DNA from 3 places in the Yersinia antarctica genome. Region 2 is predicted to be linked to each of the others. Evidence: predicted binding sites of a transcription regulator. Region 2 holds the regulator's gene; each other region holds the start of a gene.

Region 1 (10,194 bases), 1.2 Mb from region 2:
CAGCAGTTTCTAAGGTGTTTGCTTTATTTATCAATTGCGATTTAAGTTTACACTTTCATGTGCCGCTCGTTATTTAGGTGACTATTGAATGGAAGCGTTAAGTGAAAGAGCTATTGATAACTCAGCCTGATTTTATGGAGACATTTAGTTGTGTCGGCACAGCATGTCGCGAACACTGCTGCAAAGGCCAAAATGTCACGCTTGATAGAAATCGTTATCAAAAATACATTAAAAGCCCTTACGCAGAAATTAAACGTATTGCCATTAACCAGATTTCTGTTACTCAAGCCAGCCTTGCCTCTTGGGCCAATATTCACCCAGATAGTCAGGGGAATTGCCCCTTTCTTGATGAACAACGGTTATGTCAAATTCACAAACATGCCGGCGCTCATGCACTGAGTCACAGTTGCGCAACTTTCCCCCGCGTTGAACATGTTTATAAAAATCAGAAAATTAAAAGCATGTCACTCTCTTGCCCTGAAGTAACCCGGCAGGCGTTATTTTCCGATGACGCGCTAACGTTGCGTTTTTCTACTATCAACCAATATGACTATTACAAAGCACCGGATATTGTTATTGAAGAGCGGTTGGTTAATCGCGCTTGTGCGGCAATTGCAGCCAGCCAGCAACCGAATATTGAAGAAAATCTTTGGGCGATAAATTGTTTATTACATAATTATCAAGCCTGGGATGACGTGAGTAAAATTAAAATGGTTGAGATAGACAACCTGCGCACTGAACTTATCGCCACCATGATGGTGGGGCAAGCAGCCCATGAACTGGCTGCGGCGAAGAGAGAGCCGACTATCGGTGATGAGCGATTAAATTTCTTGGCTGATTTTATTGCACAACTGGCTGATATTCGGGGGCGAAATACGCTGGCGGCTTATGCTCAACCGTTGCTGAGCTACGCCACTAATGACCTGATTGAGCAAAATAATAATAAGCAACAATTAAACAATGCATGGCAACAGTATGCATTGCCCTTTTTTACCAAATACCCGTCAGTATGGCGCAATTATTTTCTGTTACGCATTCATCATGACCAATTGGCGATGGGGGATGAGCAAGCGGCGGTTACAGTATTTAATCTACAAGCTATAGATTTCTTCTATTTGAAAGCACTCATTTCAGCCTATGCCAGCCAGCATGGGGAGCTAACCGAAGATGACGTGATTGGTATTATCTATTCTTATCATGCGTGTCGGGAATCCACGGACAGCTCAAGCCAGAAATTTAAACAAGACGTTATGGCTTGGGCGCTAAAAGAAGATTTTTCATTATTATCGTTGTTGGCGTGAAATAGTATTTAACTTAGTGGCGGATTGTGTCGTTTGTTATCTGTAAATTATCAGTAACTAATAGGGATCTATTCAGTGAAGGAATTACAGATTATCCAACCTGAATTCGTTAAGAATTTCAGTTGTATTGGGTCAGACTGCCGTGACCACTGTTGTCATGGTTGGGATATTAACCTCGATAAAAATACCTACCGAAAATATAAAAATAGCCAAAATCAAAGTATTAGAAATATAGCAGTTAAGAATATTACAGTTACACGAACAAACCCATCCAATTGGGCTAAAATACGCCTTAAAAGCGATGGCAACTGCCCTTATCTTGACGAGTCTCGTCTGTGTGAAGTACATAAACGCTTGGGGAGCGAGGCGCTGAGTAATACTTGCTCGACATATCCACGCAGTAGCCATAAGTACAAAACAGAACAATTTAATACTTTGACACTTTCCTGCCCAGAGGTTACCCGGTTGGTATTGTTTAATCCGCATGCATTTACTCTGCATGAGGAGACCGTCTACCAAAAACAGTATTTCAATAATAGAAAAATGAATACTGAAGGGCAATTTATTCACTATTATTGCAACCAAATAGTGACTATGCCGAATGATAATTTTGAAGAGAATATTTATGCGGTTCATGTTTTTATGCACTGCTGTAAAAATATCGATAGCACCGTCGATGACAAATTACAGATGATATTTGAATTATATACCACCATTCGAGCCAAGTTGCAGGCTGGCGATATACGAGAAGAGGTTGCAAAGATCACTTTTAATGCTAACGCACGTTGGCATTTCCTAATGATATATCAAAGGAATACGGTTAGCGCTATGGGTACTAGGGGACATAAAACGCTATTTAATTATATGGCTTTTCTCATTCATCATTTGATGAATGAAGTAGATGTTAACCAACTAGAAGAACGTATGGCTATGTTAAGCGCTACCTGGAATGACAGAGTTATGCCGTTGCTTAACCAACACCCCCATATTCTACGTAATTTTTTTCAGTATAATTTCTACCATAATCAGTTTGCACTTAGTAAAACTGATGATATTGATAAGGACTTTCATTCCTACGTTATCGATTTTTTTATTATAAAATCAGTTATCAGTGCATTTGTAATACACAATGGCACGTTGAGTGAAGATGATATCATTAATATCGTCTATTCATACAGTATCTTTAAGCTGCACAAGAGTAATGCTCAAAGTATCCTGTTATCTAACATAGATAAAGTCAATGAAAGTGATGATTTTTCTTTACTGAATATGTTGAATTGATATTGGGGCCAACTGAACTGGCCCCAGCGGATTAAGCACTCTTTATCGATGGTGTTTTATATTTAGCCAAATATTGTGGCTGGAAAATGCACATACGAATTACAGTACGGTATTCACCATTGATAAAGAACTCTTGCTTTAATTCACCCTCTATTTCAAAGCCTAATTTTGTATAGATATGGATAGCTTTTTGATTTTCTTTATCAACAATCAGATAAAGTTTGTACAAATTCAGTACCGAAAAACCATATTCCATCGCCAGTCTTGCGGCAGCACCTGCATGGCCTTGACCCTGATGAGCCGGGTCGATAATTATCTGAAACTCAGCACGGCGGTGAATATGGTTAATTTCAACTAACTCCACCAGACCGACTTTTGTCCCCTGGCTTTCAATAATAAAGCGGCGCTCACTCTGGTCATGAATATGTTTATCATACAGATCAGACAGTTCAACAAAGGCCTCGTAAGGCTCTTCAAACCAATAGCGCATCACGCTGGCATTGTTATCTAACTGGTGAACAAACGGCAAGTCATCCCGTTCTAGTGGGCGTAACCTGACGCTGTTAGTGGTAGACATACATATTCCTCATTGGCGACAGCGGTTGCTGCCCTAAAAATTATACTATTAGCACAAGAGGTAAGCACAGGGGAATTAAAAAAGGCGCTAACCATTAATGGCCGCGCCTTTAATCAATATTTATTAACTTGTTTTATTCAGCCGCGTAGCCTTGGGCAGGTAGGCGTTCACCATCCAGCCAGGCGGCATTATCACGCATAGCAAGACGGCCATCGGTAAACCAACTGACTACCAGCGGATAAATGCTGTGTTCCTGAGTTTGTACTCTTTCGACCACATCCTCTTCGCTATCCTCACTGAAAACCGGTACTTTGGCTTGCAGAATAACCGGGCCGCCGTCCAGCTCTTCAGTAACGAAATGCACTGAGGTGCCATGCTCCGGATCACCGTTTTCCAGTGCCTGACGATGAGTGTGCAGACCGGGGTATTTCGGCAACAGTGACGGATGGATATTTAACATTCGTCCAGCATAGTGCTGAACAAACTCTGCACTGAGAATGCGCATATAACCGGCTAACACCAGTAAGTCAGGCTGATAGTAGTCAATGGCTTGCGCCAATGCCAAATCAAAACTGGCGCGATCCGCATAGGACTTGGCATCCACAGCATGGTGGGGAATACCCGCCAATTCAGCTCGTTCCAACCCATAAGCATCGGGGTTATTACTGAACACGGCACTGATGGTACCTGAAATACGCCCTTGTTGTTGGGCGTCGATCAACGCTTGTAGATTACTGCCCTGGCCGGAGACCAAAACCACTATCTTTTTCATATACCCTTCGTACTTGAAGCTGCGGGGTGTTGGCTGCGCGCATTACTCGGCCCATCCGTGGGCCTCGCCTCGTTGAGGCCGCTGCAAGCAGCGTTGAAATCTGCTCCCGGCAGATTTGTCACCTGAATCACGGACTTGAGTCAGCTCATCGGGATTTTGAAGCTGCAGGCTGAGTCAGCAATGTTATGGATTGATGATGACTTGATCTGCACCGTCAGTCGCCGCCGCAATCACACCGATTTTCCAGGCTTTCTCACCGGATGCGGTCAGTAACTCAACGGCGATATCAGCCAGTTCTGCCGGGAGCGCAACAACCATGCCGACACCACAGTTAAAGGTACGATACATTTCGTGGCGACTGACATTGCCGGCTTGCTGCAACCAACTAAATACCGCAGGCCACTGCCAGCTAGCTTCGTCGATAACCGCTTGAGTCCCTGCGGGTAATACCCGTGGGATGTTTTCCCAGAAGCCGCCGCCAGTCAGATGAGCAATAGCATGAATATCAAGCTGCTCAATCAGGCTGAGAATGGATTTAACGTAGATTTTGGTCGGTTCCAGCAAATGGTCAGCCAGCGATTTACCATCCAACTGAGTTTGCTCAGGATTGGTGTTGCTGACTTCCAGAATTTTGCGTACCAGTGAATAACCATTGGAATGCGGGCCGCTGGCACCTAAGGCAACCAACGCATCACCCGGTGTCACTTTGCTGCCATCAATGATTTCAGACTTTTCAACTACACCAACGCAGAAACCGGCAACGTCATAATCTTCACCGTGGTACATCCCCGGCATTTCTGCGGTTTCGCCGCCAACCAGTGCACAACCTGATTGTTTACACCCTTCGGCGATACCGGTAATCACACTGGCGGCAGTATCCACATCCAATTTACCGGTGGCAAAGTAGTCAAGGAAGAACAGCGGTTCAGCACCCTGAACCACCAGGTCATTGACACACATGGCCACTAAATCGATACCAATGGTATCGTGGCGTTTCAGGTCCATCGCCAGGCGCAGCTTAGTGCCTACGCCGTCGGTGCCTGAGACTAAAATAGGTTCACGGTATTTTTGTGGCAAAGCACACAGGGCACCGAACCCGCCCAATCCACCCATCACTTCTGGGCGACGAGTTTGTTTAACCACACCTTTTATGCGATCAACAAGGTCATTACCGGCATCGATATCTACGCCTGCGTCTTTATAGCTGAGAGAGGTTTTGTTGGTCACAGCGAGGTCCCCACGGCGGTTGGCTGTTTGAGCTTATATCCTTCATACTTGAAGCCGCAAGAGGGCTCGCTGCACGAACTTATCCAAATCACTGACTTAGTCAGCTCATCGCAGTTCGCTTGCTGGCAGCCTACCTGCAACGCCAATTACTTTGGCTATAGGAAGAAAACGCGACAATTCTAACAGCGCAGGCAAACGTTTGCGAGTAGCTTGTGATATCACGCTGATTTTTAGCTTTCTTGACTTAAGATTGATTTTCTATTGATCTGAATCAGGCTATTCATTGTGGCGTTCAAAAAAAAAGGCGGTATAATCTCGCGATTTTTTTGGCCGTCAACCGCCTAACCAGGAGAAAAATAATGAAGATCGTTGAGGTGAAACACCCGCTAGTAAAACATAAACTTGGTTTGATGCGTGAGAATGATATCAGCACGAAGCGTTTTCGCGAGTTAGCGTCTGAAGTAGGGAGTTTGCTGACTTACGTGGCAACCGCCGATCTGGAAACTGAGAAAGTCACCATTGAGGGTTGGAACGGGCCGGTAGAGATTGAACAGATTAAAGGTAAGAAAATTACGGTGGTGCCGATCCTACGTGCTGGTTTAGGCATGATGGAAGGGGTGTTGGAAAATATACCGAGTGCCCGCATTAGCGTGGTGGGTGTCTATCGTGATGAAGAGACACTAAAACCGGTACCGTATTTCCAGAAACTGGTTGCTGATATCAACGAACGTATGGCGTTGGTTGTTGACCCTATGCTGGCAACCGGTGGTTCGATGATTGCGACTATCGACTTGCTGAAGAAAGCCGGCTGCCAGAGCATTAAAGTGTTGGTATTGGTTGCCGCACCGGAGGGTATCAAAGCGCTAGAAGAAGCGCATCCAGACGTAGAGCTGTATACCGCCGCCATCGATCAGTGCCTGAACGAACACGGTTATATCATTCCAGGTTTGGGTGATGCCGGGGATAAGATTTTCGGAACCAAATAACTGATGATAGCCGACTCGATAGTCGGCTTTTTTTTGAATAACTTTTAGCATAATCATTTTTAAACACACCATTAAGAGGATAGAGAAATGAGCCGTCGCACCATCGGTGTCAGCGAGCGTCCACCGCTGCTCCAGACGATCCCCTTGAGTTTTCAACATTTGTTCGCCATGTTTGGTGCCACCGTTTTAGTTCCTATTCTATTTAAAATTAACCCGGCCACGGTGCTGCTGTTCAACGGTATCGGAACCTTGCTCTATCTGTTTATTTGTAAGGGAAAAATCCCGGCTTACCTCGGCTCAAGTTTTGCGTTTATCTCACCGGTACTGCTGCTATTGCCCTTGGGATACGAAGTTGCCTTGGGTGGTTTTATCATGTGCGGCGTGCTGTTTTGTCTGGTGGCGCTGATTGTGAAAAAAGCCGGAACGGGTTGGCTGAATGTGCTGTTCCCGCCCGCGGCGATGGGGGCGATTGTTGCCGTTATCGGCCTTGAGTTAGCTGGCGTTGCTGCGGGTATGGCCGGATTATTGCCCGCCCAAGGTGTGACAGTAGATTCAACCACTATTATCATTTCAATGGTGACGTTAGGGGTAACCATTCTGGGATCGGTGCTGTTCCGTGGCTTCTTCGCCATTATCCCTATCTTGATCGGTGTGTTGGTCGGTTATGCTTTGTCATTCGTGATGGGGGTGGTTGATTTAACCCCGATTAGTCAGGCCCATTGGTTTGCCTTACCGACGTTTTATACCCCACGTTTTGAATGGTTCGCTATTTTAACCATCTTTCCTGCGGCGCTGGTGGTTATTGCCGAGCATATTGGGCACTTAGTGGTCACGGCGAATATTGTGAAAAAGGATTTGATTCGTGACCCTGGTCTGCATCGCTCGATGTTTGCCAACGGTATTTCGACGGTGATTTCCGGCTTCTTTGGCTCAACCCCCAATACCACGTATGGTGAGAATATCGGTGTTATGGCGATCACCCGTGTTTACAGTACTTGGGTGATAGGTGGCGCGGCGATTCTGGCGATCATGCTGTCTTGTATCGGTAAATTGGCTGCTGCCATTCAAGCGGTGCCAGTACCGGTGATGGGCGGTGTTTCACTACTGCTGTACGGTGTTATTGCCGCATCAGGTATCCGCGTGCTGATCGAGTCAAAAGTTGACTATAACAAAGCACAAAACCTGATCTTAACCTCCGTTATCCTGATCATCGGGGTGAGTGGCGCGAAAGTGAACATCGGCGCAACAGAACTGAAAGGCATGGCTTTAGCAACGGTTGTGGGGATTGGCTTGAGCTTGCTGTTTAAAGTGATCAGTCTGATTCGCCCTGAAGAAGAGATTATTGACGCCCAGGAAGACGAGTCCACACGTTAATATCGGTGCAATAAAAAGTGATATCTGGCCGGGCAGTTATTGTGGGTTCGGCCAGTTTTTCGCTTCAGATCAGGTTTTTATGCTGTTGTTAATTTTTGTGGTAAGCTTGCCACGTTTTCCCGCCCGTTTTGTTGGTTGAGGTGCTTCTGAATACGCCGGCACAGCTTTCACTGCCACTCTATCTTCCCGATGATGAAACTTTTGCCAGTTTTTATCCGGGGGAGAACCCGTCCCTGTTAGCGGCGATCCAGTCCACTGTTCATCAGTCCCACGGCAGTTATATCTATTTTTGGTCGCGCGAAGGCGGTGGCCGGAGCCATCTATTACATGCAGCTTGTGCGGAGTTATCGCAAAAAGGCGAGGCGGTAGGCTATGTCCCGCTCGATAAACGTGCCTATTTTGTACCCGAAGTATTAGATGGTATGGAGCAGTTGGCGCTGGTTTGTATTGATAACATTGAGTGTATCGCGGGCGATGAGCAGTGGGAAATGGCGATCTTTAATCTCTATAACCGCATTGTTGAAACCGGCCGTACCCGTTTATTGATTACCGGTGATCGCCCACCACGGCAATTAAATCTCGGTTTGCCTGATTTAGCTTCACGCTTGGATTGGGGGCAGATCTATAAATTGCAGCCGTTGTCGGATGATGAAAAATTGCAGGCTTTACAGTTACGTGCCAAATTGCGTGGTTTTGAATTACCCGAAGACGTCGGCCGTTTCTTGCTAAAACGGTTGGATCGGGAAATGCGCACACTGTTTATGACCCTGGATCAACTTGATCGGGCCTCTATCACCGCCCAGCGTAAGCTCACCATTCCTTTTGTAAAAGAAACTCTTAGCCTTTAATCCCCTTCCTTTGGCAAGTGGTAGGGGGCGCTGCGTTGGTGACTCGGTCCTTCCATCGGCCTCGCTTCGATACGCAGCGTTCAATCATGGGTTGCAATCAAGTTACGGTAAAATCTCAAGCACCTGCTCAGGCGGGCGGCCGATACGTGCCTGGCCGTAATAAACCACAATCGGGCGCTCGATAAGCTTTGGGTTATCGCTCATTGCTTGCAGCAACTGATCCTGCGTTAGTGCCTCATCTGCCAAATTCAGTGTTTTGTAGAGATCTTCTTTGGTGCGCATAAGCTGCCGCGCGTCATGAAAGCCGAGTTGTTGCAGTAACGCTTTTAACCCCGCCACAGACGGTGGATTGTCTAAATATAATATGACCTGTGGCTGAATCCCCTGCTGTTCAACCAGCGCGAGGGTTTCCCGGCTTTTAGAGCAGCGTGGATTATGATAAAACGTGACATCTTTCATGATAAATTTCCTTAAGACTTCTGGTATTTCTGGAAGCGCTTATCTAGCTGGCGTAACTGGTCAATGCGCGCATCATAACGCGCCTGTTCCAGACTCCCCAATTTCACCCGAGCACTGGCATCGCTGAGCAGGCCGATGGCCTGTGGCAATTTGCCGCTCAAAGCCAGGCTCTCTGCCCGAGCAGCCAGTTCCTGATCACGTAAACCCAGTGCAGCTGCTGCCTGGGCTAACAGATCCCAGCCATTAGGGTCGTTTGGATTAGCAAAGGTGTAGCGATTTAGTATCTTGACTGCTGCCGCCGGTTGGCCACCTTGGACATAAGCGTTGGCCAGGTTCAATTGCAACACCGGCTCATCATTTTGTTTAGCGGTTGCCGCTTGCAGGCGGGCAATGGCGGCGGCGGCTTTGTTTTGCCCCAGATCGATATCAGTCATCAAATCAAGGAACCAAATATTGCCCGGTTGTTGCGCTAACAGGGGCTGTAACAGATTGCGGGCTTCATCGTACTTTTTGGCCTGATACCATAAAATGGCCTGACCGTATTTGGCCGCCAATTGCTCGCGCACCGTGCCTTTACTCAATGTTTCCAGCAGGTCTGGCGTGAGGCTGTTCTCAGTTGAGCCATACATGCCCAGAATACGAACTTTGGCGAATAAGTAATCTTGTGATGACGCGATAGGGTGCGGTTTCATCTGATTAGCACGGTTACGCGCATCAGATAAACGGCTATCTGGTAAGGGGTGAGTCAGCAGCATTTCCGGTGGTTTTGATGTATATCGTGACTGATCGGCTAATTTTTGCAGGAAGTTAGGCATGGCCTGCGGATCAAACCCCGAACGCTGTAATACCTGAATACCTATACGGTCAGCTTCCTGTTCGTTGCCTTGAGTAAAGCTGATGACGCCTTGTTGAGCGCCTGCTAACGTGCCGCTCAAACCCGCCATCCCTGCTTGTGGGCTGGCCATGGTTAACAGAATAGAACCTAGTACCCCGACCCACGTCAGCGGCGCCATTCTTTGCTGTTCTTCCATCGCGCGCGCCAGATGGCGTTGAGTCACATGAGATATTTCATGTGCTAATACAGATGCTAGTTCACTTTCGTTTTCGGTATAGCGGAACAGGGCAGAGTGGAGCACCACATTGCCACCGAAGAAAGCAAAAGCGTTAATTTGATCGTTATTCACTAAATAGAAATGAAACGGCGTACGTACTGAGTAGGCATTGGCGACCAGCCGATTACCCAGCGTATTGATATATTGAGTCAATAGCGGGTCATAAATCAGCGGTGTGCTGGCGCGCATTTGGCGGACATAAAAATCCCCCATTGCCTTTTCCTGATCGATACTCAAAGTGGCACCCGCAGAGGTAC
Region 2 (10,194 bases):
GAAAATAGGCTTACCAATAAATTAAATAAAGCTTCTGCTATCGCTACAACTAAAGAGTCCATTTAATGATTCATCCATAAGAATAGTACCCATAAAATTCCTACGACTAGCCACGGGATAATACAGATATTTTACTGAATCAGAATAGTGTACTGACATAATGTCACAAAAAAAGTCAATTTATTCCCCCCTTTCCAGGGACAATCCCGCCATAATGATAACCAAATATCAGAAGAGTCATGGTAGAGAGCGGGATGATATTACTATATGATTATGAATCAGTTTTGATTTATAATGATTTTAAGACTTTAAACTGTTGATTATAAAGAGGTATTATGAAGCGCTTACTCCATACCATGATCCGCGTTGGTGACCTGCAACGCTCTATCGATTTTTACACCAAGGTATTAGGGATGCGTTTACTGCGTACCAGCGAAAACACGGAGTATAAATACTCGCTGGCTTTCGTCGGTTATAGCGATGAAAGTGAAGGTTCAGTGATTGAGCTGACCTATAACTGGGACGTGAACAGTTACGACATGGGGACTGCATTTGGTCACCTGGCGCTGGGCGTGGATGATGTTGCCGCTACCTGCGATCAAATTCGTCAGGCGGGTGGGAATGTGACCCGTGAAGCCGGCCCGGTAAAAGGCGGTAATACTATTATTGCTTTTGTCGAAGATCCCGACGGTTACAAAATCGAGTTAATCGAGAATAAGAGCGCCGGACACGGCCTTGGCAACTGATTAGCGCAAAGGCACCTAAGGTGCCTTTTTTCTCATCGCGATATCCCCCTGCATCCCGCGCTAAAATTTGACATAATGCGCGCTGAATTCGATGAAGATAAGAAACTGATGGCAGATAAAAGTGATCTTAACGCCCTAAGTGGCCGTTTTCGTGGGTATTACCCCGTTGTAATTGATGTGGAAACCGCCGGTTTTAATGCGCAAACCGATGCATTATTAGAAATTGCTGCCGTAACCTTGCAGATGAACAAGGATGGTTGGTTATTACCCGATGAAACGCTGCATTTCCATGTAGAACCATTTGAGGGTGCCAATCTGCAACCAGAAGCACTGGCATTTAATGGCATTGACCCAACCAACCCTTTGCGTGGTGCTGTGAGTGAATACGATGCTTTGCACGCCATCTTTAAAGCCGTGCGTAAAGGGCTGAAAGATCAAGGTTGTAACCGAGCTATTATCGTGGCACACAACGCCAATTTTGATCACAGCTTCGTGATGGCTGCTGCTGAACGCGCCAGTTTGAAACGTAACCCGTTCCACCCATTTGCAACCTTTGATACTGCGGCGCTCAGTGGGCTGGTGCTGGGGCAAACTGTGCTGGCGAAAGCCTGCCTGACGGCAGGTATTCCGTTTGATAGTAGTCAGGCGCACTCCGCATTGTATGACACCATGCAAACGGCAAAATTATTCTGTGAACTGGTCAACCGCTGGAAAAAACTGGGTGGCTGGCCTATACCGGCGGGGGAATCCGAATAGCGCAGTGTTCACGAAATAAGATTGTTCATGAGAGAAGACGCAACAATTTTACGTTCAAAAAAGGTGGCCCAAAGGCCACCTTTTTATTTTTGTCACAGAAAACACACATGCCCTATTCTGCGGCAGGCTTTTCTTCTTGTGCTCGGTATTTGTCAGCGGTTTCTTTCAACAACTGTTGTAGTTCGCCACGCTGATACATTTCCATCAAAATGTCGCAACCGCCGACCAATTCACCATCAACCCACAATTGTGGGAAGGTTGGCCAGTTAGCATATTTTGGCAGTTCCGCACGAATATCCGGGTTTTGCAGGATATCAACATAAGCAAAGCGTTCGCCACAGGCAGACAGCGCCTGCACAGCCTGAGCCGAGAAACCGCAGTTTGGCAGCTTAGGTGAACCCTTCATATAAAGCAGGATTGGGTTTTCTGCTATCTGGCGCTGGATTTTATCAATCGTCGTCATTTCTTGCTTCCTCAAGCCATATAGTGGCTACAATACTTAGAACCTATCCATTAGGGCTGTTTTATTATTGCGTCCGGCCTATTGTAGCGACTGTTACCACTGGAATAAAACGCCATCTTTTGCAGGGGCTTTACTCCGTGGACGAATGGTTATATTGTCAGCTACAAATATGTGCATTTAGAATAACATTTTTGATCCCATCACTTCACTATTATCTTCTTTATGGGATTCCCCCTGCGGCTTCAAGTAGGAAAGAGATAACTCGTTGACGTATGGTTGATTTAAGTCCATTAGACGTGTGAAAAAGCGACAATATCTAAGCCATTAATGTTTTCTCACAATATCGATTAAGATCCTGTCGCTCTCTGCTTTTTTATATCGTGAGTTTCGGCAATACTGTGACTCTTCATATTCATCTCAGGGCAAGGTTGGTAGCGTTATTATGCGTTTAATATTTACGCTGTTTGTGCTGCTGTTTACCCAGCTATTTTTAAATCTGGCGCATGCGTCGCCGCAGGCTCATGTGTCTGCTGAGCAGAAGAAAGGACAGGTCAGCCAGGCCAGCCCTGATGATCGTAAAAAACGTAAAGCAGATAAAAGTACCAAAAAAGTAAAAGTAGCCAGCAATAAAACCCCTACCAGCAAAGTGACTACCAATAAAACAGCAACCAGCAGCGATAAAAAGAAAATTGCCGCCGGCACGACTAAAACCATTAAAAAGAAAACGCAGGAAGTCAGTAAAATCGCTACAAAAAAAACCAGCAATACGAAAAAAACCAATATTAAAACTGCAGCCAATAAAAAAGTGACTGCAGGTAAAAAAACAGAAAGAGTCGCTTATGGCCGACACAGAAATAAAACCCAAGGCAAAGCGGCTACCGAATTAGTCGCCAATAGTAAAATCAAGCTCAGTCCAGCGCATAAAAAACGCTATCAACACGCCAAACAGACCGCGATGAGCAAACTGATGAAGCAAGTCGGTAAACCTTATCGTTGGGGTGGCACCTCTCCTAATACCGGATTTGATTGCAGCGGGCTTATCTATTACGCCTATAAAGACGTGATCAGAATAAAAATGCCGCGTACCGCGAACGAGATGTATCACTTGCGTGACGCCGCCCCCGTCAAACGTGCTGAGCTGGAGAGCGGGGATTTAGTGTTCTTCAATATTGCCAACCGTGGCGTCGCCGACCATGTAGGCGTCTATCTGGGTAACGGTAAGTTCATTCAGTCCCCACGCACTGGTGAAGAAATTCGTATCAGTATGCTGGACAATGACTACTGGCAGGATCATTACGTTGGCGCACGCCGTGTGGTCACACCGAAAACCATCCGCTAAGACTTCAGTTTGCGCCCGGTTGTCCTACCGGGTGCTGATGGCACAATAACGCCCCTGCACTTGTTATCCCCATGGCATAACGGTGATACAATCACCCATCAAACAGTATGGTTATATCTGTCATTCCTGTTGAAAGTTGTTAAGATTAATACCCACAACAAAAATACAACAATTAAGCTTTAACCGCTCTTCGCCACCTCACTGCCCGTGGCAATTGATGTGATTTGAGGAGCAAACACCCTGAGCAACCCCGAAAGGAGAGAGCGATGTCTTTTGAATTACCGGCATTACCCTATGCGCAAAATGCGCTAGAGCCCCACATCTCAGCTGAAACGCTGGAATACCACTACGGCAAGCATCACAACACCTATGTGGTTAATCTCAATAACTTGATTAAAGACACTGAGTTTGCGGGTAAGACGCTGGAAGAGATTGTAAAAACCGCTAATGGCGGGATCTTTAATAATGCGGCCCAAGTCTGGAACCACACCTTCTACTGGCACTGCCTGTCACCTAACGGCGGCGGCGAACCTACGGGCAAAGTTGCCGATGCCATTAATCAATCATTTGGTTCTTTTGCTGAATTTAAAGCACAATTTACTGATGCGGCAGTAAAAAACTTTGGTGCGGGCTGGACCTGGCTGGTTAAAAAAGCAGATGGCACACTGGCGATTGTCAGTACGTCTAATGCAGCAACTCCACTGACCACCAACGATAAACCAGTGTTAACCGTAGATGTGTGGGAACATGCTTACTATATTGATTACCGCAATGCGCGGCCAAAATACCTGGAAAACTTCTGGGCACTGGTTAACTGGTCTTTCGTTGAGAAAAATTTAGCCTGATACGGCAAGAAGAGTGACAACCCATCGTCGCATTACGCGTAAAAATAATTAAGGGCGGGATTAACCCGCCCTACTTATCACTTCACACCGGCAAGCGGTTTAATTAATTCATTACCGCCACGAAGCTAAAGACAATAATCATCGCCAGCGCACCAACAGTCGTAATCAGCGACATTTTCAGATTGGTATCCATAAAAACTCCTTAGCCGGTTAGTTTGTAGTAGGGAAAAGGCACATAGTTAGTGTGTTAAATTATTTTCCCACAGTTCAGAAAAAAAATCTTGTGCTCATTACGCACTTTATAACTTTGATTACCCCTTTCACTTTTCCTCCAGATCAGCCAAAATTCGCAGTTCATAACTGCATACCGACTAATAACGTCCAATAAATACTCTCAGACAATCAGCTGATTTAACTTCCCAGCCTAATATCGTGTTTTTGTCTGAGCGGTTTTCGGGTTATGCAGGCAAACGATTAACATAATACTTACCCTACTGTAACCGGTAAGCTTAGGAGTCATTCTTTTTATGGCAACGATTAAAGATGTGGCCAAACACGCGGGTGTGTCCACCACCACCGTTTCGCACGTTATCAACAAAACTCGTTTCGTCGCCGAGAATACCAAGGCTGCGGTGTGGGCTGCCATTAAAGAACTGCATTATTCACCCAGCGCTGTAGCCCGCAGTTTGAAAGTTAATCACACTAAATCAATTGGTTTACTGGCAACATCCAGCGAAGCGCCCTATTTTGCCGAAGTGATCGAAGCGGTCGAAAATAGTTGTTATAGCAAAGGTTATACCCTGATTTTATGTAATTCTCATAATAATCTGGACAAGCAAAAAGCTTATCTGGCGATGTTGGCACAAAAACGTGTCGATGGGTTGCTGGTGATGTGTTCAGAATATCCTGAGCAGCTACTCGGGATGTTGGAAGAATATCGCAATATCCCAATGGTCGTCATGGATTGGGGAACCGCACGGGGTGATTTTACTGACTCGATTATTGATAACGCTTTTGAAGGCGGCTATTTGGCGGGCCGTTACCTGATTGAGCGCGGTCATCGTGACATTGGGGCTATCCCCGGCCAGTTAGCCCGTAATACCGGTGGTGGCCGCCACCAGGGCTTCCTGAAAGCACTGGAAGAAGCAAATATTACCCTGCGTGATGAGTGGGTGGTCCAAGGGGATTTTGAACCGGAATCCGGTTATAAAGCGATGCATCAAATCCTGACACAAAAACATCGCCCAACGGCGGTGTTCTGTGGCGGCGATATTATGGCCATGGGCGCGATATGTGCTGCTGATGAGTTGGGCCTACGGATACCACAAGATATTTCGGTGATCGGGTATGATAATGTGCGTAATGCGCGCTATTTCTCGCCGGCGCTTACCACTATTCACCAGCCCAAAGAGCGCTTGGGCGAAACGGCCTTTGCCATGTTACTTGACCGTATTGTCAGCAAACGTGAAGATTCGCAGACCATTGAGGTACACCCTAAACTGATTGAGCGCCGTTCTGTCGCTGATGGCCCGTTCCTCGATTATCGCCGTTAATCCTCTCCTGCCGGTAGTGTTTAGCTCTATCGGCGGCTAATCTTGCCTCATTAATCCTCAGTCATTGATTGATAACTCACTGTCATCTTTCAACCATTCGGTATTAAGTGTGACACTGTCACCTAGATATTCCAGCAGCCAGGCCAATGCTGGTGAATGGTTGTTCTGCTCCCAGGTCAAGCAACATGGACTATCGGGCAACGGTTCAGCCAGCGTCAGTGCCGCTAGCTTCCCTTGCTCAATCAACGGCGATACCATGTGTGCCGGCACCATCCCGATGCACAATCCTGCACACAGGCAATCGATTCCCGTTGCCCAGTCCGGGGCGACCAATCGCTGCTGGTTTGCTAAAGTCCAGGTGTCACGTTTAGGTAAATTACGGGCGGTATCTTCCAGGCAAAGTGAGGGATAAGGCCGTAACTGATTATCGCTAAGTGGCTCGGTTAATTGGGCTAAAGGATGATCGACACTCACCACACAATGCCAGCTTAAAAAGCCCATATCGCGAAAGATGAACCGCCCACCGACCGGGATCGCGCGGGTCGCACCAATGGCCATTTCCGCCTGCCCATCCACCAGCGCATCCCACACACCGTTGAATACTTCATAGCGTACCCGCAGTTCAATATCAGGAAAATGTCGGTAAAAATCCAACACTAAACGGCGACTACGCTGTGGTTTAACAATTTTATCTATTACTATATTTAACTGCCCACGCCAACCATTCGCCACCTGTTGACACTGACGGCGTGTGTCATTCATTTTTTTGATAACATCTCGCGCATCTTTAATAAAAACCACGCCAGCTTCGGTTAATTCCACATCGCGATGACGTCGTTCAAACAACGGAACGGCCAACCACTCTTCCAACTGGCGCACCGTATAACTAATCGCAGACGGTACGCGGTGCAATTCTTGAGCAGCAGCACTGAAACTCCCAGTACGGGCTACTGCGTCCACCACATCCAGTGAATATTCAGACCACATAGTTTTTCACCTTTTTACATCACCAATTTGCTATCAAATTTTTTAATAGCATGGTGCAAATATTACCGTTTCACAACAGAATATCGCAGCGGATAGAATGCCCTCCGCAATTAATTTTCTATAACAGAAGTTTTGCCTGCAAAAATTATAATTTAGCCAACGTCATTGGAGCCGCTGCTAACACCTCTGCGGTTTCAAGGACCAAGGATATAAAGAGAAATAAAGAATGAAAACGTCGTCTGGTTTTATGTTCTATCTGGCCGGTCTGAGTATGTTGGGCTATTTGGCCACTGACATGTATCTACCCGCTTTTGGCGCAATGCAACAAGAGCTTCAAACGTCTGCCGGCGCCATCAGTGCCAGCTTAAGTATCTTCCTCGCCGGTTTTGCTATCGCTCAGCTTATCTGGGGACCCGTATCGGATAAGTTAGGCCGTAAACCGGTACTGTTAGCCGGTTTGGCGTTATTTGCCATCGGTTGTCTGGGGATTTTATGGGTTGAAAATGCGACACAATTATTGGTACTCCGCTTTATTCAAGCGGTAGGGGTGTGTTCTGCTGCTGTAAGTTGGCAGGCGTTAGTGGTAGACCGTTATCGCGATGGCAAGGCCAATCGCGTGTTTGCCACCATTATGCCGCTCGTAGCACTCTCTCCCGCGTTAGCTCCGCTACTGGGTGCCTGGTTATTAAACCACTTCAGTTGGCGTTCAATTTTTGTAGTGCTACTGGCCGTTACGTTGCTGCTATTGATCCCAACGGCGCGGTTGAACGAACGCAAAAAAACCGCACAAGATAATGCTGCACGCATTAGCACCAACATCAGTTTCTGGCAGTTGCTTAAGTCGGCAACATTTAGTGGCAACGTGATGATGTTTGCTGCCTGTAGTGCCGGTTTCTTTGCCTGGTTAACCGGTTCACCTTTTATTCTGGGTGATATGGGTTATAGCCCGAATGTCATCGGATTAAGTTATGTCCCCCAGACCCTGGCCTTCCTGTTAGGTGGATTTGGTTGTCGCAGTGCTCTTTCCCGAATCAAGGGTAATACCTTGCTGCCGTGGCTGTTGGCGGGATATGCAATCAGCATGATTGCACTTTATCTGATAGCAACGTTAACCACGCCGACGCTGCTGACCTTACTTATTCCATTCTGCATAATGGCGCTGGTGAATGGTGCCTGCTACCCTATTATCGTAGCGAATGCATTAATGCCTTTTCCAGCTAACACCGGTAAAGCAGCCGCGCTGCAAAATACGCTTCAGCTCGGGTTATGTTTTGTTGCCAGTATGTTGGTATCGGCCTATATCAGCCAGCCATTGCTGGCAACAGTGACCGTGATGCTGTCGACCGTGGTGCTGGCGTTTTTAGGATATGGCATTCATTGCTACGCATTGCGAAAAGAAAAAAATGATACTAATCCGATGCCCAACGTCATCGGTGTTACAGCAAAGCAACAAACGAATGAACCACGGTGAGCCTGGATAAGGAATGATTCGGGTCGGAAATCGATTTGAACGCTGCAAGCGGCAGCCTGATAGAGGCGAGACCCAAGGATGGGCTAAGTAACGAGAGCCGCTAACACCGCGGTAGCGTCAAGGACGAAGTGAATTAATTTCCAATAGAAATAGTCACTAAGGAACACGTGAGCCGGGTGTGATTTATTATTGAGAAAGCCTCCCGGCAAGCCTATACTCGATTTAACCAATTACGATATCATTAAAAAAAAGCATTATCTTAAGTACTTTCTGTGCGCGTGGATTGCGTCACATTTACGCTTATGGATGAGTTACCCTAAATCAATCTTTATTAGGGTTTCTTCTTAATCTTCCTCTGTCCGTTATGGATATTAGACACCAAGGTCACGACAACCTTATTGGTATGAATCTGCATATATCGCGGGTCATAAGTCAGAAGAAAGTGATGGAGAAGCTATGAGTTCATCCTGTATAGAAGACCAGAGTATTCAAGAAACCCCTTGGTTTCGCATTGTACAAGAAATGCTGAATCGGGCTGATATTGAAATCAATGGCTCACGCCCTTTCGACATTCGAATCAATAACCCAGACTTTTTCAAACGAATACTTCAAGAAGGATCTTTGGCATTAGGTGAGAGTTATATGGACGGCTGGTGGGAATGTGACCGCTTGGATATCTTTTTCCAACGGGTTCTCAGGGCTGGCCTGGAAAATCAACTTCCACACCATCTCAAAGATACTTTACGCATTGCTGCTGCGCGTATTATTAATTTGCAATCAAAGAAAAGAGCCTGGATTGTTGGCAAAGAACATTACGATCTGGGTAATGATCTGTTTAGCCTAATGCTCGATTCGAATATGCAATACTCATGCGCTTACTGGAAAGATGCCACGACCCTTGAGCAAGCGCAGGAAAATAAACTGCGGATGATCTGCGAAAAACTTCAATTGGCTCCGGGCATGACATTGCTCGATATCGGTTGTGGCTGGGGAGGCCTCGCAGCCTATGCTGCCCGGCATTACGGCGTCGCCGTTTCCGGTGTGACCATTTCGGCTGAACAACAAAAACTGGCACAAAAACGCTGTGAAGGTTTAGACGTCACTATTTTATTGCAAGACTATCGTGATCTGAACGAACAGTTCGATCGTATCGTTTCTGTCGGTATGTTCGAGCATGTCGGGCCAAAGAACTATCACACCTATTTTGATGTGGTAAACCGCAATTTGAAGCCAGATGGCTTGTTCTTACTGCACACTATCGGTGCTAATCGTACTGATCTGAGTATCGATCCGTGGATTAATAAATATATCTTCCCTAATGGCTGCCTGCCGTCAGTAAAACATATTGCTAACGCCAGTGAGCCTTATTTTATTATGGAAGATTGGCACAATTTTGGCGCTGATTATGATCGCACCCTGATGGCGTGGTATGAACGTTTTCAAGCCGCGTGGCCGAGCCTGGCTGCGAATTACTCGTCGCGATTTGAGCGGATGTTTAGCTATTATCTCAATGCCTGTGCGGGTGCTTTCCGCGCCAGAGACATCCAACTGTGGCAAGTATTATTCAGCCCTAACGGGGTCGAGGGTGGGATTCGCGTGCCGCGTTAATACTTAAAAGAGGACAGGTGGACTGCCTGTCCTATCCTATTTACGTTAAGCCCACATTTATCCGCGAGTGGCCTTATCAACTACCGGCGTAGCGAGTACAGTTTCCCGCTGAGCCAATACCCGCTCAACCGTGTCCACCACCGCCTGGGTTTGTGGATCGATCTCGATATTTACCCGATGTCCCAAACGCTTTTTACCTAATGTGGTCCGCGACAATGTTTCTGGTATCAGATGTACACAGAAGCGGTTCCCCACAACCTCACCAATAGTTAGGCTGATACCATCAATACCGATAAAACCTTTGTGTAACACATACTTCATTAAATCAAAGCTGGGCATACGAAACCAGATCTGACGATTATTTTCTGATGTGTATATCTTGGCAATCTCAGCAGTACAAATAATATGGCCGGACATGAGATGCCC
Region 3 (10,194 bases), 1.3 Mb from region 2:
ACGTGAAGTTGGTTGATCGCGCTTGTCGTATTGTGGTTGAAGCCACCGGGGCCAGCCGTGCAGAGGCTGAAAATGCCTTATCACAAACCGAGTTTGACGTAAAACCAGCCATTTTGATGATTCTGAAAGGCGTGAGTGCCGAGCAGGCTCGCCAGGATCTACAGCAACATAATGGCTATTTGCGTGCAGCATTGTAAGACTCACACTCAGGGGATTAGCACTCGTTGATAATTGGCCTCGATGCCGCAGGCAAAGTGATGTTGTATTTAGTCGCGATGATTGTCACCATACTTGCAGGTTTCATATTTAACTGGTTTATGGGATTCAATGATCCTGAGGAGTAACGTTTGAGCGCAGAGCAGGCCACATCGACCTTTGAGCAAACTGACAGTAACCGCGAGGGGACGGCCGAGGCATTATCAGAAAACGCCAAACGCATTGTATTCTTTGATCTGGATGGCACGTTACATCAACAGGACATGTTTGGCAGTTTTTTGCGTTTTTTGTTGCGACATTTGCCGCTAAATCTGTTGCTGGTGGTCCCATTACTGCCGGTGATTGGGTTGGGATTGCTGCAGGGCGGTCGTTGCGCTCGTTGGCCAATGAGCCTGTTACTGTGGGCGATAACCTTCGGTCGGCGCGAAGCGCATTTGAAAGATTTGGAATTACGTTTTGTGAATGATTTTCGCCAAAAAGTTACCGAATTTCCCGTGGTCGTGATGCGTTTGCGCCAATATTTGGAGAGCCATGACGCACAGGTATGGTTGATAACTGGCTCGCCGCAACGGCTGGTGGAGCAGGTTTATCATGATTCGGCGTTTATTCACCGTTTGCGGTTGGTCGGTAGCCGCATGGCGCGGCGTAATGGCGGCTGGGTACTACCTCTGCGCTGTTTGGGGCCAGAGAAAGTGGTGCAACTGGAACAGCGTTTGGGATCGCCGCTGAAACTTTATAGCGGATACTCGGACAGCAAGCAGGATAACCCACTATTGTATTTTTGCGAGCATCGCTGGCGGGTCAGTAAAAGCGGCGAATTACAGCAATTAGAATAAACGCCCATTGCAGTCATTCGCCATTTTAAGTGGTTTTGGCTCTAGTGTGTGACGTCATTATCATGGTGGCCGAGCCGCCATATTCGTTCGGCATGCCGACCCAGTAACCACAAGCTAATGCCGAGCAGCAGGAAGAAGATAGTTTTCGGCATCGCATCCCAGAAGAACTCAAAGAAACGGGTATACAAGTTGATGGCCAAAAATGTCAGGCCGAAGCCGCGCAACATGGCATCATCTCGTTTTAGTCCCAGCCAAATAGCGACGCTGGCGGCAATGGCAAACAATAGACTCCAATGCAGCAACTCTATCTGGCGCACTTGATACCAATAGTCCAGGTCACCGTAATTGCCAAAAATAGACAATAACCACAGGGCAATAAACAGATAAAGCAGCCCCATCGCCTGTGACACCCGATCTAGCCGACGTTGTGCCAACTGCGGTTGCAACACCAGTGCCGCTGCACAAAGTAGCAGGCCAAAAGCAATAAAGCGTATCGGGTAGCTCATTCCCAGCCAGTAGGCACCCCAACCGGACAAATAGCCAGTTTCTGCCCCAAACGCATTACCCAGTGACAGCAAGGCAAATAGCCATACTAATGGCGCACGACCAAACCAGCCCACCACACCATAGATGACGGTACCCAACAGCAGTAATACTGAGATGCGGCCACTACCATTATCCAACCACTCACCGAGTTGGCCGATGGCGGCTGCGGTGAATATTACGCCGAGAAAGAGTACGGCTTCATTACTGTAGATCTTACTGGGATCTCGCCGGCGGCGGTTAAAGCCCCAGCCGTAAAATACGGCGGCCAATATCGCCGTGACCACCACCCGTACCGGGGGATCAAAGCGGAAAAACTGGCTTATCCAGTTGAGTAAGAAAGTATCAGCCATCAGGCTGCCAATGGCGATAACCAACGAAGCCAGTGCGGCAAGAAAGGCGTAACCGGCTAATCTGCGCCAGTCAAACGGTTGAACATCGATATTCTGTAACAAACGTTGATGCTCTTCCTCAGGGATAACGCCTTCACTGGCCCATCCATTCAGGGTTTTACGTACTACCGCGGCATTTTTCTTGCTGAGCTTCATGTAGCTGGCTTCCATATGCTGATAATTTATATCAGGAATGATTTATATCCTGCCGGAACATTAACCGATCATTATGGACTGAGCTACTTTATATTGGAGATAGCGGGTATAGCGGTTGTCGCTGGCTGTGTATAATGCACGCCGCCAAAGTACCAGAGAGGTTAATGTGTCTGCTGATAAAAGTTTGTTTTCTGAATTTGATTTACCTGTTGAATACAGTGATGAGTACTGGATGCTACGGGCGTTGACGCTGGCTCTGCGGGCACAAGAAGAGGGAGAAGTCCCGGTTGGCGCGGTGTTAGTGCTGGGCAACCAGGTGATTGGCGAAGGGTGGAATAAGTCTATTCGCGATAACGACCCTACCGCTCATGCAGAAATCATGGCGCTACGGCAAGGCGGGCAGGTGGTGCAGAACTATCGTCTGCTGGAAGCCACGCTATATGTGACGCTGGAGCCATGCGTAATGTGTGCCGGAGCCATGATACACAGCCGGATCCGTCGCTTGGTCTATGGGGCCAATGATTTAAAAACCGGTGCTGCCGGTTCGCTGGTGGATATCTTGCGCCATCCGGGGATGAATCATCAAATAGAGGTCAGTGCCGGGGTACTGGCAGAGACGTGTTCCCACCAATTAAGTGCTTTTTTCCGCCTACGACGTGAGCAGCAAAAGGCGTTGAAACTCGCGCGGCAGTCATGATTCGGCCCATCCGTGGGCCTTGCGTCTAGGAGGCCACTGCTGGCAGCATCTTGAAATCTATTGATTAGTTACGTGTTTTCGCATCATGTTAGTTATTGATTGACCAGCCTGGGCCGACAACCGGATAAGCTTTACCCAGCTCAGCTTCGATAGCGGCATGTTGGGCTGCTTTTTTCTCTCTTTCCTGCAAATATCCCACCAGACTGACCTGATAACGACGGATGTTTTCCACATAGTTATAAGCCTCATGGCCACGGGCGTAGCCATAAGTGGTACTTGGGTAGTAGCGCTTTTGACTCAACATCGGTAGGCGCATTTTTACATCAACCCAACTGTCTGGATTACCATTCTGATTTTTAGTCAGGCGGCGAGCATCCAGCATGTGGCCATAACCCAGATTATAGGCGGCCAGCGCAAACCAGATACGCTCATCTTCTGGAATGGTCTCCGGCACTTTTTGCATTAACCGCTGCAAGTAAATGGAACCGCCTTTAATGCTTTCCTCAGGATCAACCCGGTCTTTAACCCCTAAACCATTTGCTGTGGCGCGGGTTAGCATCATTAACCCCCGCACGCCAGTCGGTGAGGTGGCTTGTGGGTTCCAATGGGATTCCTGATAAGCAATCGCCGCCAGCAGTTTCCAGTCAATTTCCCCGGCATGTTTTTCAAACAAGGATTGGAAAGAGGGCAACACACTGTCGATGGCTGACAGGAAGGTTTTGGTATCGACATAATCAAAGCTACCGACATGGCCGAGATATTTTTCCTCCAGCCGCGCCAGACTACCGTCTTCAACCATCTGGCTGTAGAAATCGAGCATGGCGGCATACAGGCTATCATCGTCCCCTTTCTGGAAATACCAAGTTACTGGCTCTTCATCCGTAACATCAAAGGCAACCGCTAATTGCGGATGGATGCGTTGCAGTAGGGCAATTGTCACCGAATCACCCAGGGTATAGTCAAGTTTGCCGTCCGCGACCTGTTCCAGTAACTCTTTGCCAGAACGATCAACGGATGATTCCCAGTTAAGATCGGGATATTTGCTCTGCTTAAGTTGTTTGAGGGTGGTCATATGGGCCGATCCAGAGGCGACAATCAATTGACCCTTTAGATCACTGAATGATTTTGGTCGTGGTTTACCCAATCGGTATACTAACTGTTGCGAGACTGAATAATAGGCAGGGCCGGTACGCGCCCGATTAAGACGCTCACGGTTATAAATTAGCCCGGCAGCCAGCATGTCTGCATCATCGTTATCAAGTGCATCAAACAAGTCATCAATATTATGATGAGGGGTAATGACGAGCTTAACCCCCAGATAGTCCGCAAAACGGTTGGCCAGCTCATAGTCAAGACCGGAAGGGCCATCCTTTCCGGTAAAGTAGATAAGTGGTGAGCTAATCGTGCTAACACGTAGCTCGCCACGGGCTTTTATACGGTCTAGTTGTCCTTCTTGACTACTGCGCCAGGGAATATTGGGCCACAGCGCGAGGGCCAGAAGTAAGGCAACTACACCGATAACAAAGTAATTTAATTTTATGCGCGTCAAATAGTTATCTCTCGGCAGCGCTCTTTATGTGTGTGTTGTGAAGTAAGAATCGACATGGTTAAAACCCCAGTGGAGTGGCATTTTGCGCAACAAATCGTCAGTGTGCAACTTTATTGCGAGCTTATTTATTCAGTATTGGTGTTCTCTAGATAACGACAATTTCTGACTCAATTATTAATAATAGCTACGCAAACGGTTTCGTCGGAGGCGTAGATTCACTATAATGCCCGCGTTTTCCCCTGTTTTGCGCCAATAAATGCTGCGCCCAATGAAGTGCTGTTCCAGTCGCTTCGAAGAGAGAGAAACTTAGATTATGGAAATACTGCGTGGTTCGCCCGCTTTGTCGGCTTTTCGTATTACCAAACTGCTGTCCCGTTGCCTGGATGCTCACCTTTTGGTGAGTGATATCTACGCCGAATATGTTCACTTTGCCGATGTTAGCGCTCCGTTAAGTGCTGATGAACACGCCAGGCTCCAACGGCTGCTTAAGTATGGACCCTCTCTCCCTGAACATGCGCCAGAAGGGCGTTTGTTACTGGTTACGCCAAGGCCGGGGACCATTTCTCCGTGGTCTTCCAAAGCGACGGATATTGCGCACAACTGTGCGTTGCCACAGGTTCTGCGTCTGGAACGTGGCCTGGCTTTCTATATTCAAGGCCCAGACCTGAATGAAAGCCAATGGCAGCAATTGTCGGCGCTGCTGCATGACCGCATGATGGAAACGGTATTCACCGATTTGCAGCAAGCAGAGCAGTTATTCTCTCATCATCAACCTGCCCCAGTACAACGGGTGGATATCTTAGCGCAGGGCCGCAGTGCACTGGAGCTGGCTAATATTAAGCTGGGCCTGGCTCTTGCTCCAGATGAAATTGACTATTTGCTGGCCGCCTTTACCGGTATGGGGCGTAACCCGACGGATATTGAGCTGTATATGTTTGCTCAGGCAAACTCTGAGCATTGTCGGCATAAAATCTTTAATGCAGATTGGATAATTGACGGTGTTTCTCAGCCTAAGACACTGTTTAAAATGATCAAAAATACCTTTGAACACACGCCGGATTACGTGTTGTCAGCCTATAAAGACAATGCGGCGGTGATGGAAGGTTCTCAGGTCGGGCGCTTCTTTGCTGCACCTGATAATGGCGTTTATGATTACCATCAGGAAGCGGCGCATATCCTGATGAAAGTAGAAACTCATAACCATCCGACGGCAATTTCACCCTGGCCGGGTGCTGCTACCGGGTCTGGTGGCGAAATCCGTGATGAAGGTGCTACCGGGCGTGGCGCTAAACCTAAAGCCGGTTTGGTGGGTTTCTCTGTTTCTAACCTGCGTATTCCCGGTTTTGAACAACCGTGGGAAGAGAATTTCGGTAAGCCGGATCGGATTGTGACTGCGCTGGATATCATGACCGAAGGTCCACTGGGCGGCGCGGCCTTTAACAACGAATTTGGCCGTCCGGCGCTGCTGGGCTACTTCCGTACTTATGAAGAGCGCGTCAACAGTCATAACGGCACTGAGTTACGTGGCTACCACAAGCCGATCATGCTGGCCGGTGGCATCGGTAATATTCGGGCCGACCATGTACAAAAAGGCGAGATAACAGTCGGTGCCAAGCTGGTGGTGCTCGGCGGCCCGTCGATGAATATCGGTCTGGGTGGCGGCGCGGCCTCTTCCATGGCATCGGGTCAGTCAGATGCGGATCTGGATTTTGCTTCGGTACAACGTGATAACCCGGAAATGGAACGCCGCTGTCAGGAAGTGATTGACCGTTGCTGGCAGTTAGGTGACCACAACCCGATTCTATTTATTCATGACGTCGGTGCGGGCGGTTTATCTAATGCCATGCCAGAACTGGTCAGTGATGGTGGTCGTGGCGGCCGTTTTGAGCTGCGTGACATCCTCAATGATGAGCCGGGCATGAGCCCGCTGGAAGTGTGGTGTAACGAGTCTCAGGAGCGTTATGTTCTGGCTGTTGCCCCCGCGCAGATGGCTCAGTTTGATGAAATTTGTCGCCGTGAACGTGCGCCCTATGCCGTTATAGGTGAAGCCACTGAAGAAAAACATCTGACACTGAATGACCGCCACTTCGATAATCAACCAATTGACATGCCTTTGGATGTCTTGCTGGGTAAAACGCCGAAGATGCTGCGTGATGTCACCCGCCTTCAGGCACAGGGTGATGCATTGCAACGTGCTGAGATAAGCATCGCTGATGCGGTCAAACGGGTGATGCATTTACCGGCAGTGGCAGAGAAAACCTTCTTGATTACCATCGGTGACCGTAGTGTGACCGGCATGGTGACACGTGATCAAATGGTTGGCCCGTGGCAGATTCCGGTGGCCGACTGTGCGGTTACCAGTGCCAGTCTGGACAGCTACTATGGTGAAGCGATGTCATTGGGTGAACGTGCGCCAGTGGCATTGCTAGACTTTGCCGCCTCAGCCCGTCTGGCGGTAGGCGAAGCACTGACCAATATCGCGGCCACTCAGATTGGTGAGCTAAAGCGCATTAAACTGTCAGCTAACTGGATGTCAGCAGCCGGTCATCCGGGTGAAGATGCCGGTTTGTACGAGGCGGTGCGTGCGGTGGGCGAAGAGCTATGTCCTGCGCTGGAGATTACCATCCCGGTGGGCAAAGACTCCATGTCGATGAAAACCCGCTGGCAGGAAGGTGATGAGCAGCGCGAAATGACCTCACCGCTCTCTCTGGTCATTACTGCTTTCGCCCGTATCGAAGATGTTCGCCATACGGTGACACCACAGTTACGCACTGATAAAGGCGATAACGCGCTGTTACTGATTGATTTAGGTGCTGGCCACAATGCCCTGGGTGCAACCGCCCTGACGCAAGTCTACCGTCAGTTAGGTGATAAACCTGCTGATGTGCGCGATGTACAGCAACTGGCAGGTTTCTTTAATGCGATGCAGTGCTTAGTGGCCTCTCAGGCATTACTGGCCTATCACGATCGCTCTGACGGCGGCTTACTGGTGACACTGGCTGAAATGGCCTTTGCCGGTCACTGTGGGGTGCAGGTTGATATTCACACCTTGGGTGATGACGCGCTGGCGGCGCTGTTTAATGAAGAGCTGGGAGCAGTGATTCAGGTACGTGCTGAACAGCGTGCTGAGGTGGAAAAAATTCTGGCAGACCACGGTCTGGCAAACTGTGTTCACTATCTGGGCCGTGCTGTTGAGGGGGATAGCTTCGATATTCGCAGTGGCACTGAGGTGGTATACCGCGAGAAACGCAGTACTCTGCGCTTGTGGTGGGCAGAAACTACCTGGCAAATGCAGCGGCTGCGCGATAACCCTGATTGTGCTGATCAAGAGCATCAAGCTAAACAGGTTGAAACTGATCCGGGCCTGAATGTCCAACTGACCTTTGATCCCGCAGAAGATATTGCCGCACCTTATATCATCAAGCAGGTTCGGCCAAAAGTGGCCGTATTGCGTGAGCAGGGGGTTAACTCCCACGTAGAAATGGCTGCCGCCTTCCATCGTGCCGGGTTTGATGCAATCGATGTACATATGAGTGACCTGCTGGCCGGCCGAACTGATTTGCAATCATTCCAGACCTTAGTGGCCTGTGGTGGTTTCTCTTACGGTGATGTGCTGGGGGCGGGTGAAGGTTGGGCGAAATCTATTCTGTTTAACAACCGGGTTCGTGATGAGTTTGAAGCCTTCTTCCATCGCCCAGAAACATTGGCCTTGGGGGTCTGCAACGGTTGTCAGATGATGTCTAATCTGCGTGAACTTATTCCAGGGGCTGAACATTGGCCACGCTTTGTCCGCAACCTGTCTGATCGCTTTGAAGCACGCTTCAGTTTGGTTGAAGTGGCCAATAGTCCATCACTGTTTATGCAAGAGATGGCCGGATCTCGCCTGCCAATTGCTGTTTCTCACGGTGAAGGGCGGGTTGAAGTGCGTGATGCGGCCCATCTGGCGCAGCTTGAGCAGAACAATCTGGTGGCATTGCGCTTTGTGAATAATCAGGGTGAGGTGACCGAGGTTTATCCGGCTAACCCGAATGGCTCAGCTCACGGGATTACTGCGGTGACGAGTGCCAATGGGCGAGCAACAGTAATGATGCCGCACCCAGAGCGGGTCTTCCGCACCGTCAGTAACTCATGGCATCCAGAAGAGTGGGGCGAAGATAGCCCATGGATGCGTATGTTCCGTAATGCGCGTAAGCAATTAGGTTAAGTGAATCAGCTTTGATTGTGATAACAGGGGCATCAGTTGATGCCCCTTTTTTACGCATGCTGATAAGGGCTTAAGATATATTCATTTATCTTTAATAAATTGAGTCATACCCCGTGGTCTGATTCGCTAATGTCATATGAAAGGTTTTGCTAGAAATCTGGTGGTCGGTTGCCAATCCTGTAACGACTAATCGATAGTTCCCAGGTGGCAAGTTCACTAAAAACAAGGTCATATTTTTAGAGCGATTATCAATAAGTGTCGCTGTCTGTGTTTTCTTTTGCTGCATTTTGGCAATTTCTTGTCGGTACCTGAGTCAAGTAATCAACGTTACTCATATTTGTGAGTTATCAAACCTCATAATTTATAAAGTAATAATGATTTAAACAGCATGCCTCCAAAGGGAAGAGTAACGGGCGGTCAAAAGATGCACGGATAATTAAATGCCACTATATTTTTTAACTTACTGATTTTAAATGTCTTTATTGTTTTGTCGGTAAATTGCGACAATAGCCCTGCAACCTGTCTCAAATAGGAGACATATAAATATTTGATTTATATCATTTTTATTTAATAAGGGGATTGCTGTCGGGGATTGGCGACAAAACAGCAGTAATTGATGCAAGTTGGCGGGCATTACGTGGATAATAATCGGCTCAATAAGTTTATTTTTCTTTTAAATCATAATCTTAATTTATTTTTAATAAACTTGGCACGCAAGCTGCATTATTACTTACAGTTGCTCATTCAACTTATTATGATAGTCCCGCAGTTAAGCGGAATATGCGCTTCATAAACCATCGAATGATGCCTAAGACTGGTACCTATCGTCCACCAAACCGATATCGTGTGAATTCACTTTATCAAACATCGGACGACACGTTGAGTGAGGTACCGCCTATGTCCTGCTGTGATGAATGGTTCATCAATTTTGGACATGTTTGGATGCTATTCGTCTCATCCTCCCGATGATTGCTTCGGCTTCATCAAACTGGAGACGATGCTTAAGGGCATCCACATATTCTGCGACGGGGCAATTTATTGCCCCGTTGTCACATCTATACCCGCCATACTTCAAGCTGCATGTGCGCTGGCCGCCTTCCCGCAACTCGAATTATTTAGGGTATATTATGGTCAAAGATAAGCTACGCTCGCCGTTTTTACTGCAAATAACAATAAAAGCAGGTCTGATGATGATTCTGACGATAATGGACAAGCCGCATTAATTAAAAGCACTTAGCTCAAAGCCAGGTGCTTTTTTTTTATCTCAATCAAGAGACATTGTTCCTGGTACATACCCAATAGACTTCAAGTTGTGGGCAGGCGGCAAACGAGATACAAATCGGTCGGGAACCGATTTGAACAGTATTTCTGCTAGCCCGCAGGGTGAGCCTCAAGGATGAGGCTCATTAATCCCAATGAGCTGACATCAGTCAGTGATTCGGGTTATTGAGTGCAATCAACACACCTGCAACTTAAAATATGACGGGTAATTGGGGCACAAGCATTGTAATCCTCACGCAGTCAGTTAGCATCACCACAGAATGATAGGTAATGAGATGATTTCGTTGAAAAGATGGCGTTTATTCCCCCGTTCTTTACGT

What was found. Region 2 encodes PurR, which represses purine synthesis genes. Its sites were predicted from a motif close to CANGCAAACGTTTGCNTG; they were not measured.
Region 1: the regulator PurR is predicted to act here: its motif matches at 5,347-5,364, upstream of purM (phosphoribosylformylglycinamidine cyclo-ligase).
Region 3: the regulator PurR is predicted to act here: its motif matches at 4,575-4,592, upstream of purL (phosphoribosylformylglycinamidine synthase).

What each region holds. Positions count from the first base shown of each region.
Region 1 covers NZ_JBSJQF010000001.1:3,536,049-3,546,242, reverse strand. Annotated here, with positions in the region: gene fliB (flagellin lysine-N-methylase) at 102-1,301, shown strand; gene fliB (flagellin lysine-N-methylase) at 1,377-2,582, shown strand; gene speG (spermidine N1-acetyltransferase) at 2,614-3,159, opposite strand; gene purN (phosphoribosylglycinamide formyltransferase) at 3,293-3,931, opposite strand; gene purM (phosphoribosylformylglycinamidine cyclo-ligase) at 4,115-5,158, opposite strand; gene upp (uracil phosphoribosyltransferase) at 5,518-6,144, shown strand; gene uraA (uracil permease) at 6,232-7,518, shown strand; gene hda (DnaA inactivator Hda) at 7,659-8,366, shown strand; gene arsC (arsenate reductase (glutaredoxin)) at 8,469-8,825, opposite strand; gene bepA (beta-barrel assembly-enhancing protease) at 8,837-10,194, opposite strand, start outside.
Region 2 covers NZ_JBSJQF010000001.1:2,325,665-2,335,858, reverse strand. Annotated here, with positions in the region: gene gloA (lactoylglutathione lyase) at 336-746, shown strand; gene rnt (ribonuclease T) at 822-1,502, shown strand; gene ACWJJO_RS10755 (Grx4 family monothiol glutaredoxin) at 1,615-1,965, opposite strand; gene ACWJJO_RS10750 (C40 family peptidase) at 2,408-3,304, shown strand; gene sodB (superoxide dismutase [Fe]) at 3,571-4,149, shown strand; gene cydH (cytochrome bd-I oxidase subunit CydH) at 4,253-4,342, opposite strand; gene purR (HTH-type transcriptional repressor PurR) at 4,677-5,702, shown strand; gene punR (DNA-binding transcriptional activator PunR) at 5,760-6,689, opposite strand; gene punC (purine nucleoside transporter PunC) at 6,916-8,160, shown strand; gene cfa (cyclopropane fatty acyl phospholipid synthase) at 8,617-9,768, shown strand; gene ACWJJO_RS10715 (riboflavin synthase subunit alpha) at 9,826-10,194, opposite strand, start outside.
Region 3 covers NZ_JBSJQF010000001.1:3,655,723-3,665,916, reverse strand. Annotated here, with positions in the region: gene murQ (N-acetylmuramic acid 6-phosphate etherase) at 1-197, shown strand, start outside; partial or broken gene ACWJJO_RS16945 (PTS transporter subunit EIIC) at 249-344, shown strand; gene yfhb (phosphatidylglycerophosphatase C) at 348-1,052, shown strand; gene ACWJJO_RS16935 (DUF2157 domain-containing protein) at 1,094-2,143, opposite strand; gene tadA (tRNA adenosine(34) deaminase TadA) at 2,271-2,840, shown strand; gene mltF (membrane-bound lytic murein transglycosylase MltF) at 2,929-4,389, opposite strand; gene purL (phosphoribosylformylglycinamidine synthase) at 4,703-8,593, shown strand; gene ACWJJO_RS16915 (sensor histidine kinase) at 10,150-10,194, shown strand, end outside.